DNA from 2 places in the Exiguobacterium sp. s166 genome. Region 1 is predicted to be linked to the other one. Evidence: riboswitches for the same ligand, from Rfam matches in the RefSeq annotation. Region 1 holds a riboswitch; the other holds the start of a gene.

Region 1 (9,694 bases):
AGCCTTTGCATCCCAGTCACTCGGTGTCATCCGGGAACTCGGTCTGAACGAAGACATCGTCAACGTTAACGGCGGCGCGATTGCGCTTGGTCATCCGCTCGGTTGTACCGGAACGAAACTGACGTTAACACTTTTGCATGAAATGAAACGACGGAACGTCCAATACGGCGTCGTCTCGATGTGTATTGGCGGCGGCATGGGTGCTGCCGGTGTATTCGAACTAGTTGAAGGAGGAACAGGACAATGAGCCAAACAACAAACGAATTGATTAAAGGTGGAAGTTTTGTACTGGATGAGTTACAAGCGGATCGTCTCTTTACACCGGAAGATTTTTCGGAAGAACACAAAATGATTGGTGACATGACGGCGAAGTTCGTCGAAGACCGTGTCGTACCGGTTCTTGACCGGATTGAAAAACATGAGTTCGAATTGTCGGTCGGTCTCCTGCGCGAAGCAGGCGAGCTCGGCTTGCTCGGCGCTGATGTCCCGGAAGCATACGGCGGCTATCAGATGGATAAAATTTCGTCTTCGATCATCACGGAGAAGTTTGCCCGCGGTCGCTCGTTTGCCCTCAGTTATGGTGCTCACGTCGGGATTGGTTCATTGCCGATCGTCTTCTTCGGGAACGAAGAACAAAAACAAAAATATCTCCCGAAACTGTCTTCCGGTGAATGGATTGCGTCTTACGCGTTGACAGAACCGGGCTCAGGCTCGGATGCCCTCGGTGCGAAGACAACGGCAGTCTTGAATGAAGCCGGAACGCACTATATCTTGAACGGGGAAAAACAATGGATCACGAACGCCGGCTTCGCCAGTCTGTTCGTCGTCTACGCAAAAATCGACAGTGATAAATTCACAGCGTTCCTCGTCGAAGGTGAGTACCCGGGTGTCTCAACCGGACTCGAAGAACAAAAGATGGGGATCAAAGGATCGTCAACACGGACGCTGATTTTACAAGATGCGGAAGTGCCGGTCGAAAACGTCCTTGGTGAAATCGGGCGCGGACACGTCATCGCCTTCAACATCTTGAACGTCGGTCGTTATAAACTAGCAGTCGGTGCGGTCGGTTCATCAAAACGTGCGATTGATCTTGCGGTCCAGTATGCGAACGAACGCAAACAATTCAAAACACCAATCAGCTCGTTCCCGTTGATTCAGGAAAAGCTGGCGACGATGTCGGCGCAGACTTATGCGATGGAAAGTTCGGTCTATCGGACAGGCGGATTGTTCCAGGACAGTCTCGATCAGTTGTCGGAAGAAGAGAGCAAAGACGGCAAGAAAATCGCGGATGCGATTGCCGAATACGCGATTGAATGCTCAATGAACAAAGTCTTCGCTTCGGAAACGTTTGATTATGTCATCGACGAAGCGGTCCAGATTCACGGTGGTTACGGATTCATGGCCGAATACGAAGTCGAGAACATGTACCGTGATTCACGGATCAACCGGATCTTCGAAGGAACAAACGAAATCAACCGTCTGCTCGTACCGGGCACGTTGCTGAAAAAAGCAATGAAAGGCGACTTACCGCTCCTCGCAGAAGCGCAACGTCTGCAACAGGAAGTCATGAGCTTCATGCCGACGGAAGTCGGATCGGAACCTCTTGACCGTGAACGTCATTTGCTTGCGATGATGAAAAAGATCTTCCTGCTGACGGCTGGAACGGCCGTTCAGAAGTATCAGGACAAGCTCCAAGGCGAGCAGGAAATCCTCGCGAACACGGCTGACATCATGAGTGCAATCTATGCGCTGGAGTCGGCGATCGTCCGGACGGAAAAAGCGATTGCTGCAAAAGGCGTCGAGAAGAACGAACTGAAAATCCGTTATACGGAGGTCTTTGCACAACAAGCGTTTGAAGGCGTTGAGCGGGACGCGAAGGAAACATTGTACGCGGCAGCAAGCGGCGACGAGTTACGGATGCTTCTCTCGGCACTGAAGAAGTTCAGTCGGTACCAGCCGATCAACTCGATCGGAACAAAACGTTTGATTGCGAAACGTTTGATCGAAGCGAATAAATATACGGTCTAAGTCAGGTTTACCGATTCGCCTTTGCAGGGAAAATCTCTGTAAGGGCGAATTTTTTTACATTGAAGGAGGGAGCAGGCATGCGACAAGACGTAACAGAACTTCAATTTGCCGTCGATTACTATAAATCGTTGGAGCGACTTTCGGATGAAGAATGGCGGTTGCCGCTCGCAATCGATAAATGGACGGTCCAAGAATGTGTCAGTCATCTGTTTTTATGGGATCGGTATTACCTCGATCATGCGGTGTCGAAATTACCAGATGAACCGTTGACGCTGGTTGAAACCGACTACGATGAGTTCAATCGTCTGGCGGTCGAATATGCCCATCACATCGATGCACTCGTCTTGTTGAGAAAAGCGATTGCCGTGCGGCAGGAATTGATCGCGCAGCTCGATCGGTTGACGGACGAGCAATATGAGCGGACGTATGAAGGCACATTCCAGCCGAGATCGTTTGTTGCCTCCTTCATTGCACACGATCACCATCATCAAGATCAAATCGATGCAGCGCTTGCCCGCTTGAAACGGGGCTGACCAATCTGCTAGTCTGAAGACAGAGGTGAGGAAAAGATGGTAACTATGTATGGCTATCCAAAATGCAGTACGTGTGTCAAAGCAAAAAAGGCACTTGAGGCAAATGGCGTCGAGGTCGATTACAAACACATCGTCGAGGAGACACCAAGCGCCGAGACGATTCAGACACTTCATCAAAAGAGTGGCGAGACGTTGAAGAAGTTTTTTAACACGAGTGGTCAATCGTACCGTTCGCAAGGAATCAAGGACCGTTTGCCGGAACTTTCCGAACAGGAGCAATATGAACTGCTCGCAAGTGACGGCATGTTACTCAAACGACCGATCGTAACAGACGGGAAAGACGTGACGATTGGATTCAAAGAAGAACTCTATCACGGAAAATGGTATTAAGAAGGCTAGTTCATTTGGTATACTGAATGCGTTAGTCCACTATAGATCACAGGGGGAATCGCAAATGAGTCAAGTCAAAGACAATCTACGTTATTCGGAAGAGCATGAATGGGTCGAAGTAACAGGAAACAAGGCACGAATCGGGATTACGGATTTCGCGCAACACGAACTTGGCGATATCGTCTTCGTCGAATTACCAGAAGTCGGCGATACGATTTCTGCCAACGAGCCGTTTGGTTCAGTTGAATCGGTTAAAACGGTATCCGAATTGTACGCACCGATTTCAGGGAAAGTCGTTGCCATCAATGAGTCACTGTCTGATTCCCCGGAACTCGTCAACGAATCACCATTCGAAGGTGCTTGGATGGTTGATATCGAAATCGAAGATGATGCACAAGTAGAAGCGTTAATGGACGCAGCTGCTTACAAATCGATGATTAACGAGTAATACTTACGGAAAAGGCGGCAAGGAAACGATATCGTTTCCTCGTCGTCTTTTTTTCTGTATACTGGCACAAGATAAAACAAAACAGAGGGGGAGTGGAACGGATGAAAGAAGTCACACAAGTCCCGGAAAACGGTTTTTTGTATGTCTATGCACCGATGTGTGGGACATGCGCCATCGCCAGTCGGATGCTTGAGATCGTCGAAGCGACGAAAGAGGAAGAATGGATCGTGCAGGCAAACGGAAACTTCATTCCGGACTTTTTAGAGCAAGCTCAGGTCATGAGTGTGCCGGCATTGTTAAAAATTGAAGAGAATCAAGTCGTATCAAGGCTTTACGCTTTTCAATCGGTTCAAAATGTCTTCGCATTCTGTGCCGAGTAACAAGAGAAATCCGTCTGAGATTTCTCTTTACGCTAAATTGTCGGAATATTTACAATAATTCATTGACAATGCTAAATTACGAATGGTATATTCATATCAACTTCTAGAAATGCTTTTATAGGAAGTCTGGCAGAGATATGAGTTGGCTGTTGTTTTTCATTCCAGAACCGTTCAAAAAAATCCTGTGTTGTTTGCTTGTCTCCCCTTAAGTCGTCCCCCAAAGACGAAGCGGCGCAAGGAAACAATTCGGGATTCGAGCAGGAGATCTGTCATGGGAGTCCAGTTCAACTGATATGTCGAAAAGGCGCCGCCCTCTGATACGACGAACGAAGAAGTTCGTGTCAGAGCTGGGTTTTCCTTCGTGGCATTTCTAACCACATTATTCGTGTTGCCGGTTCTCCGGCAGCGCCTTTTTTTTGTTTTCAAAAGAATTTAAAGCAGTCGTCTTGCCATTCGTAAATGTCCCTGCTACAATGCGATTAAGGTAAATTACTTTAATTCATATCCGATTAGTCGGAATTAAAAGAGAGATACGGAGGACGAACAGGCATGACAGTACGTTTTATGGATGTTTTTACAGAGTGGGCGTCAACATACGACGACACGGTAACGGGGCATGATCCGGAGTACAAAGAAGTCTTTCGTCGTTATGAAGAAATATTAGATACGGTCGCAACGAAAGCTCTCTCACCGGTTGTTGAGTTTGGTGCAGGAACCGGTAACCTGACGCAACGGTTGCTGGAGCGACATGATCATGTCCTCGCCGTCGAACCGAGTCCGGAGATGCGGGATATTCTCATCAACAAGATTCCGGAACTTCCGGTGCAGGACGGACATTTCCTGTCGTTTACGGCAGATGATGCGAAAAGCTTTGTTTCGACGTATGCGTTTCATCATCTGACGGATGAGGAAAAGGGAGAAGCTGTTGATTTGATGGCGAAGATTTTGCCGCACGACGGAAAAATCGTTTATGCCGATACGATGTTTGTTTCAGAAGAAGCCCGCTTACAAACGATTGCTGAAGCGAAAGCACAAGGATTTAACGGACTGGCGGAAGATTTGGAACGTGAGTTTTATCCACTGATTCCGGTGATGGAACAGATTTTTGCGTCACGCGGGTTTGATGTTTCATTTACACAATACAATCACTTCGTCTGGCTCGTAGAAGCCGAGAAAATGGGGGAATAAATCATGACACTTAAAAAAATGAACGTAGAAAGCTTTAACCTGGATCATACGAAAGTCAAAGCACCATATATTCGCGTTGCCGGATACAAAGACGGTAAAGTCGATCAAGTCGTTAAATACGACATCCGCTTCACGCAACCAAACGTTGAGCAAATGCCGATGCGTGCAATGCATACACTCGAACATTTACTTGCGGAAAACATCCGCAACTACTCGGACGATGTCATCGATGTCTCGCCAATGGGATGCCAGACTGGTTTCTACATGGCGATGATGAACTTCGATTCGGTCGAAAAAATGAGCGAGCTTGTTGAGAAAACATTAAAAGACGTCTTAGCAGCAGAAGAAATTCCAGCGCAAAATGAAGTCCAATGCGGATTCGCAAGCGCCCACGACCTTAAAGGAGCGAAGCACTATGCCGAGAAAATGCTTGCCGGTCGTGATGAATGGGACATCGTCTTCGGATGATCGCGAAATCAGTCCGCGACCTCGTCGGAAATACGCCGCTCTACGAGATTACTTCATTCGATTTGCCTGCTGGTACGCGGATTTTGGCGAAGCTCGAATGGATGAACCCTGGGGGCAGCGTCAAAGACCGCCTTGGCATTCAACTCGTTGATGCCGCGATCGAACAGGGATATGTGACACCAGGTGGAACGATCATCGAACCGACTGCTGGGAATACCGGCATCGGTTTGGCGCTCGCCGCCAAAAAGTATGATTTACAGGTCATCTGTGTCGTTCCGGAAAAGTTCAGCCAGGAGAAACAGACGTTGATGCGGGCACTCGGCGCGACTGTCGTCAACACACCGACTGAGCTCGATATGCAGGGCGCGATCGATAAAGCCAAAGAACTCGGACAAACGATTCCGAACAGTTATGTTCCGCTTCAATTCGAAAACGAAGAAAATCCGGTCACGTATCAGCGGACACTTGGCCCTGAGCTGATGGCGGAACTGGATCAGATTGATTGGTTCGTTGCCGGATGCGGGTCAGGCGGAACGTTTGCCGGAACAGCGGCCTATTTAAAAGAACGTCTCGGGACGAAAGGTGCAATCGTCGAACCGGAAGGCTCGGTCCTCAACGGGGGACCAGCCGGACCGCATAAGACGGAAGGTATCGGAACGGCCAAATGGCCAAGCCTCGTCTCGCGTGACTTAGTAGATGAAATTCATACGATTTCAGATCATGATGCCTTCACGAAAGTCCATGAATTGGCGGCTCGTGAAGGATTGCTCGTCGGCAGTTCAGCCGGTGCAGCACTCGTAGCAGCACTTGATCTGGCACATCGTTTTCCCGGCAGTACCATCGTCACCGTCTTCGCCGACAGTGCCGAGCGGTATTTAAGCCAACAAATCTTTGAAAAGGTGGACGAGACACATGCGTAAAAAGACAGCATTGATTCATGGAGGAACAGGCGTCGATCGAGCAACTGGTGCCGTTACACCTCCGATTTATCAAACGAGTACGTACAAACAAGAGAAAATCGGTCAATTAAAAGAAGGCTACGAATACTCGCGGACAGCCAACCCGACACGGACAAGCATCGAACGATTGATCGCGGACCTTGAGGGCGGCGCACGTGGTTTTGCCTTCGGATCAGGAATGGCTGCGATTCATGCTGTTTTCAATCTGCTTGAGTCAGGAGACCATATCGTCATGACAGATGACGTCTACGGTGGTACATTCCGTCTGATGCAACGTGTCTTACCGAAATTCAACATCCAAGTGACATTCGTCGATACGACGGATCTTGCCGCAACGGAAGCTGCGGTTCAAGACAACACGAAGATGCTGTACGTCGAAACACCAACGAACCCGTTATTGAAAGTCACGGATATCGCGGCTGTCGCTGAAATCGCGAAGCGCAATAACCTGAAACTCGTCGTCGATAACACATTCGCGACACCATACTTGCAACAACCACTCGCACTCGGTGCAGATATCGTTCTGCACAGCGCGACAAAATACATCGGCGGTCACTCGGACGTCGTCGCAGGACTCGTCGTCGTCAACAGCGACGAGCTCGGAGAAGATCTTCACTTCATCCAAAACTCGACCGGCGGTATTCTTGGACCGCAGGACAGCTTCCTGCTCGTCCGTGGATTACGGACGCTTGGTATCCGGATGGATGCAATCGAAGAAACATCACATGATCTCGTTCAGTTCTTACAGGAACAAGACGTCGTCTCGAACATCTTTTATCCGGGACTTCCAACACATCCGGGACATGCGACACAACAGAAACAGGCGACTGGTTTTGGCGGCATGATCAGCTTTGATGTCGGTTCAGCAGAAAATGCGGAGAAACTCGTCGAAGCGACACATTTCTTCACGTTGGCTGAGAGTCTTGGAGCTGTTGAAAGCTTGATTTCTGTTCCGGCACGCATGACACATGCCTCGATTCCGGCAGAACGTCGTGCTGAGCTCGGCATCACGGATGGTCTTGTCCGGATTTCGGTTGGGCTTGAGGATGCAGAAGACTTGAAAGAAGATTTAGCACGTGCTTTCAGCCTGCTTCAGCCGGTTTCAGAAAAAACTGTTTGACAAGCAAAATAAGCCCTGCTAATATTCAGATTATATTAAAAATAACTAAATACCGATAACTCTTATCGAGAGTGGTGGAGGGACTGGCCCGATGAAACCCGGCAACCGCGGAATTTATTCCGAAGTGGTGCTAATTCCAGCAGACGAATGTCTGCAAGATGAGAGCAAATGGTTTTGTGTACTGAAAAAGTGCGCGCGTTTGCTCTAAAACGTGCGCACTTTTTTTATATTTAGGAGGGACCGTATTGATTCGCTTACAGGATGTAGGAAAGATTTATCGTTCGAAGCGCGGATCGGTTGAAGCCGTCGTCAATGTCGACTTATCAATCGAGCGCGGTGAAATTTTTGGAATAATCGGTTATTCGGGAGCAGGGAAATCAACCTTGATCCGATTGCTGAACATGCTCGAAGCACCGACGAGCGGATCGATTCAAATCGACGGTGTCGAAATGACGACGCTCAAACCGAAAGAATTACGCGGCGTCCGCAAAAACGTCTCAATGGTATTCCAGCACTTTAATCTGCTGTGGTCACGGACCGTTGAAGAAAACATCATGTTCCCGCTCGAACTCGGCGGTTATCCGAAAGCCCGTCGCAAAGAACGAGTTGCTGAACTGATTCAACTCGTCGGACTCGACGGACGCGAAGGTGCTTACCCGTCGCAACTGTCAGGTGGACAAAAACAACGGGTCGGGATTGCCCGGGCACTGGCATCCAACCCAGATGTCTTACTCTGTGACGAAGCGACCAGTGCGCTGGATCCGAAAACGACGGACTCGATCCTCGAGTTGCTTGTCGACATCAACAAAAAATTAAAATTGACAATCGTTTTGATTACACATGAGATGCACGTCATTCAGAAAATCTGTCACCGGGTTGCCGTCATGGAAGCCGGGAAAATCGTCGAACAGGGACCGGTCGCAGAAGTGTTTCGTCACCCGAAACAGGCGATGACAAAAGAGTTCGTCAAACAGTTGACGTCACCATCTGAAAACGAATTGACGTTTGCGAAATTACGCGAACGCTACCCGACCGGAAAAATCGTCCAGCTGACGTTCGTCGGTTCGACGGCGGAAAGTCCGATCCTGGCCGAAGTCATGAAAGACTCGAACTTATTATTCAATATCATCGGCGGAAACGTCGGACAGACGCAGGACGGGGCACTCGGAACGCTGTTCATTCAGCTGCTCGGGTCGGAACAGGAAGCACAAGCGGTCATCGCCAAACTTCAAGCGAGTGACGTTGAAGTGGAGGTGGATCACCGATGAGTACATTTTTTACAGATGTGGATTGGGATATGGTTTGGGAAGCAACCCGCAGTACCGTCTATATGACGGCTGTTGCAGGACTCGCGACGTTCGTCCTCGGACTGGCGATCGGTCTGTTGTTATATGCGACAAACGAAGATCTGTTGTTTAAGAACCGGGCACTGTATTCCGTGCTCAGCTTTTTAGTCAATATCTTCCGGTCGATCCCGTTTATTATCCTATTGATCCTGTTGATTCCGATTACGAAAATCATCGTCGGATCATTCTTAGGACCAACGGCTGCGCTACCTGCGTTAATTCTAGGTGCAGCACCGTTTTACGGCCGAATGGTCGAACTGGCTCTTCGTGAAGTCGATAAGGGTGTCATTGAAGCAGCTGAATCGATGGGTGCAACGAAGTTCCAAATCATCTATAAAGTCTTGATTCCGGAAGCTCTTCCGGCAATCGTATCCGGGATCACCGTCACACTCGTCGCACTCGTCGGTTACACGGCAATGGCCGGGTTAGCCGGTGGTGGTGGACTGGGCGATATGGCCTTCATTGAAGGATTCCAGCGCTCACAAAATAACATCACCGTCATCGCGACGTTGTTGATTCTCGTCATCGTCTTCATCATTCAAATTATTGGTGACCTGCTCGTCAAAGCCATCGATAAACGGTAAGACCTATTTTATTTAACTTGGGAGGAATCATTCATGAAACTTTGGAAAAAATTCGTCGGCACAGCAGCCGTATCGGTCTTAGCAATCAGCCTAGCGGCATGCGGAGAAGAATCTTCTTCGTCAGGCAGCGGTGACTCAAAAACACTCGTCATCGGGGCGTCAAACGTTCCCCACGCTGAAATTCTCGAGCACGTTCAAAAAGAATACGAAGCAAAAGGCTATAAACTCGAAATCAAGAAGTTCCAGGATT
Region 2 (9,694 bases), on a different contig from region 1:
GACGAGCGGGTTCGGAACGGCATTAGGTGTGTGACCAAACGGCGGTAAGGTTCCTTTTTCACCGAGAAACGGATCGATTAAAAATACTTGATTGGCATAAGTAACGACGAGTGTCGCATTACGGATCTGTTGAATATCCACAGGCAGTCTTCCTTTCGGGTTGGGAATGTTTCACTGTTCGTTCATTTCCCATTCAGACGCCGGACTAATCATATCTGCTCGTCGATCGTTTTCGGAAGCAACTTTTCCATCGCCAGGACATCGACATAATACCCGTTGAGCATACCCTGTTCCTTAAATGTTCCGACAATCCGGAAACCGGACCGGATGTACAGTTTTTGACCGAGTCTGTTAAACGGAAACGTAAACAGAATCAACTTGTGGAACCCTTGCGTAATCGCGTGTTCTTCAATGACATGGAGCAGCTGACGCCCGATGCCTTGTCCGCGGTGGGTCCGGGTGATGTAGACCGATAGTTCACCGACCGATTGATAGACGGGGCGCGGATTGTAGGGGTCAAGTGAGATGAAGCCAAGGATCGTCGTTCCTTCATACGCTACAAACCCGGCATAGCGGGGTGTCCGTTCCTGATACCAGTCCTGCATGAAAGATAATTCCTTGGTATCCGTTTCAAGCGTCGCGATCCGATCTTCGATGCCTTCGTTATAGATGTCGAGGATGTCTTGTAAATCAGCTTCTTGGACAGGACGAATCATCATACACGTGACCTCCAATTCAAAAGAGTCTTTTCTTCATTATATAGGAGGAAACGAAAACAAGCGGTATGTTTGTAAGATAGGAATGGAGCAGAAAAAAACAGACAGCCGGATGGACCGGGCCGTCTGCTATTCGGATGTTTCCTCAGTTTGTAGTTTCGATCGGATCTTTTTCGTAAATTGGAACCCAACCATCCGTTGTCACGAAAATCCGGACCGCAACGACTTGGCGATCGTCCTGTAGTGTGAAGTAATGACGTGTATTGACGGGAACGGAAATCAAATCTCCGGGGTTCAGTTCAATGTTGTAATAGCCGACTTCGTCGTCCTGGATCGCAAAGACGCCGTGACCGCTGACGATGAACCGGACTTCGTCATCCGTATGGTGGTGCTCTTTTTGGAAGTTGACGAGCAACTCATCTAAGTTCGGTGTCGCATCGGACAGTGAGATGATATCGGCCGTCTGGTAGCCGCGGCGTTCCGAGACGTCCGTAATTTCCGGCTCGAACGTATCGAGAATCGTTTGTTTGTCCGCGTCCGTCAGCGTATAGGTGTCGACCAGTTCTGCCGGGAGTTTCGAGACATCCCATTGTTCATACAGGACACCACGTGAAGAAAGAAAAGCGGAAACCTCGTTTTGATCCGTATACCGTTCGTTTGTCTTTTGGAAAAGTACTGTTGCCATTTTAAATTCCTCCTTTTAATGAATCGCCTGTCGGCACGTTTGCAGTTTTAACGTGTAGCTGAATAAAAATTCAAAGGCTTCCAACTGTTTTTTCGCTTCAAAGGCAGTCGGTGCCCAGACGGTGATCCCGTGATTGCGAATCAGGACGGCACCGCTTTCCGTTTTTACATGCTTGGCAAACACTGCGGCAAGAGTCGGGATATCCGCATGGTTCGCAATAACCGGTACGACGACTTCCGCATCTTCTTCCCAGCGGCCGAGTGCCTTGATGATTTCCTGACCGGTAAACCGGATTTCCCCGCGGTCTCCGTAGAGTTCTGAAATGACATTGTTGTCGACGGTATGGACATGAAGCGAGCAGCCGGCCGTCGTCCGGTTAAAAACTTCGACATGAAGTAACGTCTCCGCGGAAGGACGTCCGTTTTGTTCGCCGATCAATTGACCGGTCGCGTCAACATGGACGAAATCGTCCGGCGTGTCCTGGCGTTTATCTTTGCCGCTTGCCGTCACAAGAAATTCCGTCGGACTGCTGTTCGTTCGAATGGCGAGGTTACCGCTCGTGCCGGGAAACCAGTCGCGTGCGGCGAACTCCTGCTTGATAGCGCGGAGTTCTTCGTATCGTTTCAAGAATGTCATGCATGCACCCCCGTGGTCTGTAAGTGTTTGACGATGTCATAAAACGTTTCAAACGGCGTATAGGGAATACCGTGCTGTTCACAGAGTGTTATCAGATAACCCCGGGCATAGACGTGATCAGCCTTTTTCGCCAGTTCAAAATCCGTCACGGAATCGCCGATTGCGATGATCGTATCGCCGTCCTGCTTCAACTTCCGGGCGATTGACGTTTTACAACAGCCGCATTGATTGTTGCATGCCGCATCGCAAGCGTGTGGCCATTCAATCCGGACCGTCTCTTCACTGAAGTCACTGCCGTTGCAGTAAATCGTTTCATCTGTCAGTAAACAGGCAAGAATCGGTTGGACAAAAAAGTCAATTCCGCCGCTGACAATCGCAAAGTCGATTCCGTTTGATTTGGCAAAGGCGAGTAAGGTGTCGAAGCCGGGACGGATGACTGCCCGATTAATCAAAAAATCGATATACTCCTGTTTTCGATCTGAGGGCAACAATCGGAACATCTGTCCAACCCCGGACCGGATCGACAGCGACCGGTCGAGCACACCTTTTTTTAATGGTTCAAATGCTTCTTGCGGGGCAAACTCTTTCATCAAGGCGATGATGTTGTCGTGTTCCGTCACCGTGCCGTCGAAGTCACATAAAATCCGAGTCGTCATTTCGTGATCCCCCAGGCGTCAAGGGCGACCCGTAATTCTTCCTGCCGCGTTGCGGCACTTGTCAGCGATTCTCCGGTCAGTGCGGCGTCGAGCGCCTGACGAAATGCAAGGACACCGGCCGCTGCCCCTTGCGGATGACCGTGAACGCCGCCTCCGGCATTGATGACCGAATCGGTACCGAAATCACGGACGAGCTGAGCGACGAGGCCGGGATGGATGCCGGCGGACGGAACCGGCAGAATCGTCTTCGTTTCTCCGATTCGCGTCGCTTCAACGGCGATCCCGCGGGCCAAATCTTTGGCGAGTGCAACGTTACCATAGGGAGACGGGAACAATGTCAAGTCAGCACCGGCCAGTCGGGGTAACGTTCCAAGCAGAACAGGAGCCGAAATACCGTATTCAGGACTTGCGATCAAGGCACCGCTTAAGGCCGGGTGATTAAAAATCGGGACGGAAATGTCCGCATCGGCAGCCAACTCGCGCAGGACATCGAGTCCGTATGTAAACGTGTTGAGCAGGAAGGCCGTGGCACCTGCTTCAATCAGGCGTTTTGCCTGTTCCTTCAAGCCGAAGACGGGACCGCTTAACGTAATCGCATAAAGCGCCCGTTTGCCGGTGCGTTCATAATGGGCGTCGAGGACTTCCCGTCCGATCCGTGCCCGGTCGAGTGCCGGCGTCAACGGATTGTCGTATAGAATCTCATCATCTTTAACGAGATCGATGCCGCCCGCGAGCTGTGCTTCGAGTTGTTCCCGTAAAAAGACGAGGTCCCGTCCGATGACTCCTTTAAATATGCTCATCAACAGGGGACGGTCATGGACCTGAATCAATTGACGGACTCCTTCAATCCCGAATTTGGCACCGGGAAAGTCGTTCGTGAATGACGGGGGAAGCTGTAAGTCGGTTAACTTGATTTGTCCATCGAGCGACAGTTTACCGAAGACCGTCGTTAAGATAGCGGAAAAGTCCCGTGAGACGTTGTGTTCCGGATAACGGATCGTAATGTAACCTTTGCCGTCATGTTCTTCTGTATGGACGACCTGTCCTTTAAAGGATTCCAGTTGTTGTTGTTCCAAGTGATTTAAATCGGTCCATGAACCGACCGTCAGACCGAGCGCGATTTGCTCTGCCCGTTTCGGCAACTGATCGGTCGTTCCGAGTTGGTATGTTGCGGTAATGTACGCCATATGAATCGTCTCTCCCTTATTGAAAAATACAAAAATGGTCCCTCGTCAATGACAAGAGACCATGAAAATTTGCGCGTGGACTCTTATCTGTCAGCGTATTAGCTGCAAGAATTAGCACCGTGCCAAGTGGTCGGTTGCTGCGACATCGTAGGGCTCGTCCCTCCGTCTGCTCTTGATAAGAATTGGATGAAATTGTGAAATCTAATTGCAATTTTTACATGAGATCCATCACTTGTCAAACTATATTTTGAAAATTTATTTTTTTGAAAATACTTCTTCTATAGACGGTTCCGTTTTTGAATCCGTTTCACTAAAAATTGGAATTGACAGACGGCCAGCAACGCACGTAGTATTCAAATCAACATCAAATCACATGACAACTACATATGACTCTTATCGTGAGTTGGCAGAGGGAATTGGCCCGAAGACGCCGCAGCAACCGACCATCCGGCACGGTGCTACATCCAACAGACATTCGTCTGAGAGATAAGAGGACGGAGTATTCTGCCGCGCCTCTTTTCTTTGACGAAAAGAGGCGTTTTTTCGTGTGATCAACAAGGAGGAAACCAGAATGGGATACCAAGCATTTACAGTACAGGACGCGATTGAACGGGTCCGGACACTCGGATTAATCGGCAATGAACCGGTGACGGCAGAAGAGATCGGGGACGGGAATTTAAATCTCGTTTTCCGGATTCAGGAAGGAGAAAAACGGCTGATTTTAAAGCAGGCGTTGCCATATGCGAAAGTCGTCGGGGAAAGCTGGCCGCTGTCGCTCGAACGGGCCTGGATTGAACAATCGGCCTTAAAAGAATTCGCAAAAGTCGCTGTTCCTTTCGTTCCGCACGTCTACCATGCGAGCAAGGAAGAAGCGTTTACGGTGATGGAGGATTTGTCGCATTTGACGATCGCCCGGACCGGCTTGCTCGAAGGGGAAAAGTATCCGTTACTCGCGGAACACATCGGTTCGTACCTGGCGCGGACACTGTTTTATACGTCGGATTTTGCGCTTGGACCGGTCGCGAAAAAACAAGTGGCACGGAACTACTACAATCCGGATCTCTGTGATATCACGGAAAAATTGATCTTCACAGACCCGTTTTATGATGCGGAAACGAATGCGATTGAAGCAGGCCTCGAAGCGGAAGCGGTTCGGTTATGGCAGGATGCAGAACTGAAACGCGAAGTCGCGAAACTGGAAACACTGTTCATCACAAAAGGTGATGCATTATTGCACGGTGACTTACATACCGGAAGTATTTTTGCTTCAGCCGATGAAACGAAAGTCATCGATCCCGAGTTCGCCTTTTACGGACCGTTTGGTTTTGATGTCGGACAATTCATCGCCCATCTCTGCTTTGCCGCGTATCCAAACTATGCCGAGTTACGGGATGGACGGGTGAAGGATATCGATACGTTTTGGCTGACCTTTGCGTCGACGTTCAAAGCATTATGGGAACGCGAAGCGGTAGAGCCGTTCCGTTCGGCGGGCGGACTTGTCGACGATGTCCTCAGTACGATTTTACAGGACGCACTGGGCTTTGCCGGTTGTGAGTTGATCCGGCGGACGATTGGATTGGCACCGGTTGCGGACCTCGAGAACATCACGGACGCGAGGGAACGACTTGAGCGGAAACGTCATGCGTTACGTCTTGGAGTGGCATTGATCAAACGCCGGACCGAATGCAAGACGTTCACCGATTTACGAAACTTCGATTTGACGGAGGAACTCAGCCGATGAGCCAATTCGTCCAAAGCATCATCTATGACAACGGGACGGTGACGATTTTGGATCAGACCCGGCTCCCGGAAGAAGAACGATACGAGGTTATCCATGACTTGGCGCAAGCGATTGACGCCATCAAACAATTGCGTGTCCGCGGTGCACCGGCCATCAGCCTGTTCGGCGGCTTCATCCTTGTGCAGGAAGCATTCCGCCGGACGACAGGGTCACTTTCTGAAGCGAAACAAGAACTGTTGACGGTGTCGGCCCAATTGCTCGCAACCCGGCCGACCGCTGTCAATTTGCGGAACGTGCTTGATGAGCTGAATCAAATTATTGTCTCGAGTACGGCGCTTGCCGAGTTACCAAAACGGTTGGAACAAAAGGCGCTCGAACTGTATGAAACGGATGCCAAGACATCCCGGCAAATCGGGATCCACGCATTGGAATTATTTGAGTCCGGTGACCGGGTTCTGACGATTTGTAATGCCGGATCGATTGCGACAGCGGCTTACGGGACGGCACTCGCCCCGTTTTATCTCGCGAAAGAACAGGAAATTCTGCTCTCCGTTTATGCGTCGGAAACGCGGCCGTTACTGCAGGGAGCGCGTCTGACGACATGGGAACTGCAACGGGCCGGTATTGACGTGACCTTGATTACCGATAATATGGTCGCCCATACCATCAAAGAAAAAAACATCACCGCCATCATCGTCGGTGCCGACCGGATTACCCGAAACGGGGATACCGCGAATAAAATCGGGACGTTTCAACTGGCGTTACTGGCCCGTGCTTTCGGGATTCCGTTTTATGTCGCGGCACCCCTTTCGACCTTTGATTTGACGAGCTTGTCGGGAGACGAGATTGAGATTGAAGAACGCGATGCCCGTGAAGTGACGCAATTCGCAGGGAAAGCAACGGCGCCGGCCGGTGTGGCCGTCTTTAATCCGGCGTTTGACGTGACACCGCACGAATTGATCACGGCAATCATTACGGAACTGGGAGTCATCAAGCATCCGTCCGTCGAAACGATCGAGCAGACAATCGGACAACAAATACGTTAAACAGACTGGGGAGATCGAAATGAAAAAATTAGCATTTGCGGTACTTGCACCGGCGGTCTTGCTGGCTGCTTGCGCCAATAGCGAAGCGACACCGACGAAAAAAATCAGTGGTGTACCGGAAAGTGTCCAGGGAGACGTCAAAATTGCCGTCATCCGCAATCTGGCATCCGATGACCATACGAAACAGTTTTTGGACGGAGCTCGTTCGGAAGGGGAAGCGCTCGGTTTTCAGGTTAACACGTTCATCTCGGAAGGCAATGACGTCAAATTCAAGGAACTCGTCGCCCAAGCCGTCCAACAGGATTATGACGGACTGATCATCTCGCACGGAAAAGAGGATTATGCCTACGACATGATCAAACCGGCAATCGACAAAGGAATCAAAGTCGTGACGTTCGATACAGTGACAAAGAAAAAGGACCAGACGTTAAAAGGCATCACGGAAACGTTCCAGGATGATCATAAACTGGCACAGCTTTCACTCGATGAAGTAACGAAAGTCAAAGACGATCAGCCGGTCCGGGTCATCAAACTGTGGTTCGGTCCGGGATTTGCCCCGCTTGACCGCCGTCAGGAAATCTACAAGACATACGAAGCAGACGGAAAAATTAAAACGCTTGAAACAGTCGGACCAACGAACTTCCAGGATGTCCAAGGCGATATTGCGACGAAGATGAACGCGATTCTCGCCAAATATCCGAAAGGAAGTATCGATGCCGTCTGGGGTGCTTGGGATGAAGTCGCCAAAGGAGCCTATAAATCCTTAAAGGATAACAAACGTCAGGAGATTCCGTTGATTTCAATCGACGTTTCGAACCAGGACATCAATCTGATGCGTGAAAAGGGCAGTAACTGGGTGTCGACGAGTGCCGTCGATCCGCATTTGATCGGACAGACGGATATGCGTCTGCTGGCGAAAAAGCTGGCCGGGGAAAACACACCGGACACTTTTGACCTAGACGCTAAACTGGTCGAACAAAAAGCACTGAAAGCCGATACGACGATGTACAATCTCGATACGATCATCAAAGGCTGGAGTACGTCCGAAAAGTTCAATGAACCGTGGATGGAAAAACTGCGGAAAGCGAATGACGGGAAATGACCCGTCCGGTGAAGGAACAACGACTGGAGATGCAGGGAATTTCAATCGAATTCCCCGGCGTCAAGGCGCTGGACGATGTTGATTTTTCCGTGGGCCGCGGGGAAATCCATGCGCTTGTCGGAGCGAACGGAGCCGGTAAATCCACGCTGATGAAAGTGTTGGCCGGGGCGTACGATTCATATGACGGAACGATTTGGTTTGACGGTGTACCTCTGACAATCGATTCACCGGCTGCCGCAAAACGGGCCGGGATTGAAATCGTTTATCAGGAAGTCGATACGGCACTGGTCGGTTATTTGACCGTGGCGGAAAATATTTGTCTCGATGTGCTGACGAACGGACAGCTGAAAGGGTTCATCAGACGGCAGCGATACGAGGAAATAGCCGAACGTGCTTTACGGAAACTGAAAGCATCAATTGATGTCCGGCAGCGGGTCAGCGAGTTGCGTCTGGCCGAAAAACAACTGGTCTTGATTGCCCGCGCCTTGGTCCAGGAGAGCCGGTTCCTGATATTGGATGAGCCGACCGCCCCGCTCAGCGGACGGGAAACGGAGCAACTGTTTCGCATCATTCGTGAGCTGGCAGAGACGGAACAACTGGGCGTCATCTTCATTTCCCACCGGCTGCAAGAACTATTTGAGATTTGTGAATCCATTTCTGTCATGCGGGACGGCAAGCTGGTGTCACGTCAGCTTCTTGCCGGACAAACAAAGGAAACAGTCGTCGAACAGATGCTGGGCCGGCGTCTGCGCCAATCGAAACGGGAAGCGCGTCCGGCGGGTGCACCATCACTTGAACTCGACCGGGTCACAGTCGCCGGACAACTGGATGACATCTCGTTAACCGTCCGTGCCGGAGAAGTGATCGGAATTGCCGGACTCGTCGGTGCCGGTAAGACGGAACTGTGTAAAACGATTTTCGGATCGCTTTCTGTCACTTCGGGATCGATTCGTCTGCATGGAGAAACACACCGCCTTCGTTCGCCGAATGATGCAGTCCGGCTCGGTATTGGGCTGGTGCCGGAAGAACGGCGGAAAGAAGGGATTTTAGTCGCAGATCCGATTGACCAAAACATGACGGCAGCCAGTCTCCAACAATTCGTCAACCGGTTCGGATTTATACAGAAAACAAAGGAGCGGACCGCAGCTCAAAAAATCGTGCAGCAACTGTCGATTAAAGTCAGCAGTACCGAGCAACGTGCCGCCGACTTATCCGGCGGGAACCAGCAAAAAGTCGCCATCGGGAAATGGTTGCTGGCAGACGCGTCCGTCCTGGTATTGGATGAACCGACAAAAGGCGTCGATGTCGGGGCGAAAGCGGAAATCTTCCAAGTGATTGATCAATTGGCTGCAGAACAGAAAGCCGTCATCTATGCGTCGAGCGAACTGGATGAACTGCTGGCTGTGACCGACCGGATTTATGTCATGTATGACGGACGGATCGTGTTTGAAACGACCACTGCGGAAACGACCGAAGAACAATTATTGTGGTATGCAACAGGAGGACAACAGAATGAATGATGTATTGCAAAAACCGACGGCAAAGCCGGACGCACCACGAACCGCACCGGGAAAACCGTTATTACGCTTTTTGAACGACTGGGGCATCGTCCTCGCGATTGTTGCACTTATTCTGTTCTTTGCCATGACGGCGCCGAATTTCTTACAAGGGACGAACCTGGTCAATATTTTACGAAGCATCTCGATTGTGACCATCATCGCCATCGGATTAACGATTTCGTTGACGGTCAACGGCTTTGACTTGTCCGTCGGTTCAACCGCAACCTTTGCCAGCTCGCTCGTCGTCTCTTTTTTTGTCTGGTACAGCCTGCCGCTCGGCGTCTCGATTGGTCTGGCCCTCGTAATTGCCTTGGCGGTCGCACTCGTCAACATTTTGTTGATTGTGAAGTTTAAGATTCCGGATCT

The links. A riboswitch is a leader RNA that binds a small molecule or an ion and turns the genes downstream of it on or off. The one in region 1 is predicted to bind S-adenosylmethionine.
Positions count from the first base shown of each region.
Region 2: linked by a shared signal. The riboswitch ahead of mtnK (S-methyl-5-thioribose kinase) and the one ahead of KNP93_RS02950 (methionine ABC transporter ATP-binding protein) in region 1 are both predicted to bind S-adenosylmethionine.

Region 1 is NZ_JACSMU010000001.1:587,912-597,605, reverse strand. Features, by position in the region: gene KNP93_RS03000 (acetyl-CoA C-acetyltransferase) at 1-247, shown strand, start outside; gene KNP93_RS02995 (acyl-CoA dehydrogenase family protein) at 244-2,028, shown strand; gene KNP93_RS02990 (DinB family protein) at 2,106-2,561, shown strand; gene KNP93_RS02985 (arsenate reductase family protein) at 2,598-2,951, shown strand; gene gcvH (glycine cleavage system protein GcvH) at 3,016-3,399, shown strand; gene KNP93_RS02975 (thioredoxin family protein) at 3,501-3,779, shown strand; gene KNP93_RS02970 (class I SAM-dependent methyltransferase) at 4,329-4,967, shown strand; gene KNP93_RS02965 (S-ribosylhomocysteine lyase) at 4,971-5,435, shown strand; gene KNP93_RS02960 (PLP-dependent cysteine synthase family protein) at 5,432-6,355, shown strand; gene KNP93_RS02955 (bifunctional cystathionine gamma-lyase/homocysteine desulfhydrase) at 6,348-7,514, shown strand; SAM riboswitch class I at 7,574-7,679, shown strand; gene KNP93_RS02950 (methionine ABC transporter ATP-binding protein) at 7,760-8,782, shown strand; gene KNP93_RS02945 (methionine ABC transporter permease) at 8,779-9,444, shown strand; gene KNP93_RS02940 (MetQ/NlpA family ABC transporter substrate-binding protein) at 9,478-9,694, shown strand, end outside.
Region 2 is NZ_JACSMU010000006.1:137,706-147,399, forward strand. Features, by position in the region: gene KNP93_RS12980 (MBL fold metallo-hydrolase) at 1-141, opposite strand, end outside; gene KNP93_RS12985 (arsinothricin resistance N-acetyltransferase ArsN1 family A) at 210-719, opposite strand; gene KNP93_RS12990 (1,2-dihydroxy-3-keto-5-methylthiopentene dioxygenase) at 862-1,401, opposite strand; gene KNP93_RS12995 (methylthioribulose 1-phosphate dehydratase) at 1,417-2,037, opposite strand; gene KNP93_RS13000 (2-hydroxy-3-keto-5-methylthiopentenyl-1-phosphate phosphatase) at 2,034-2,693, opposite strand; gene KNP93_RS13005 (2,3-diketo-5-methylthiopentyl-1-phosphate enolase) at 2,690-3,880, opposite strand; SAM riboswitch class I at 3,961-4,062, opposite strand; SAM riboswitch class I at 4,271-4,373, shown strand; gene mtnK (S-methyl-5-thioribose kinase) at 4,452-5,621, shown strand; gene mtnA (S-methyl-5-thioribose-1-phosphate isomerase) at 5,618-6,667, shown strand; gene KNP93_RS13020 (sugar ABC transporter substrate-binding protein) at 6,687-7,769, shown strand; gene KNP93_RS13025 (sugar ABC transporter ATP-binding protein) at 7,766-9,289, shown strand; gene KNP93_RS13030 (ABC transporter permease) at 9,282-9,694, shown strand, end outside.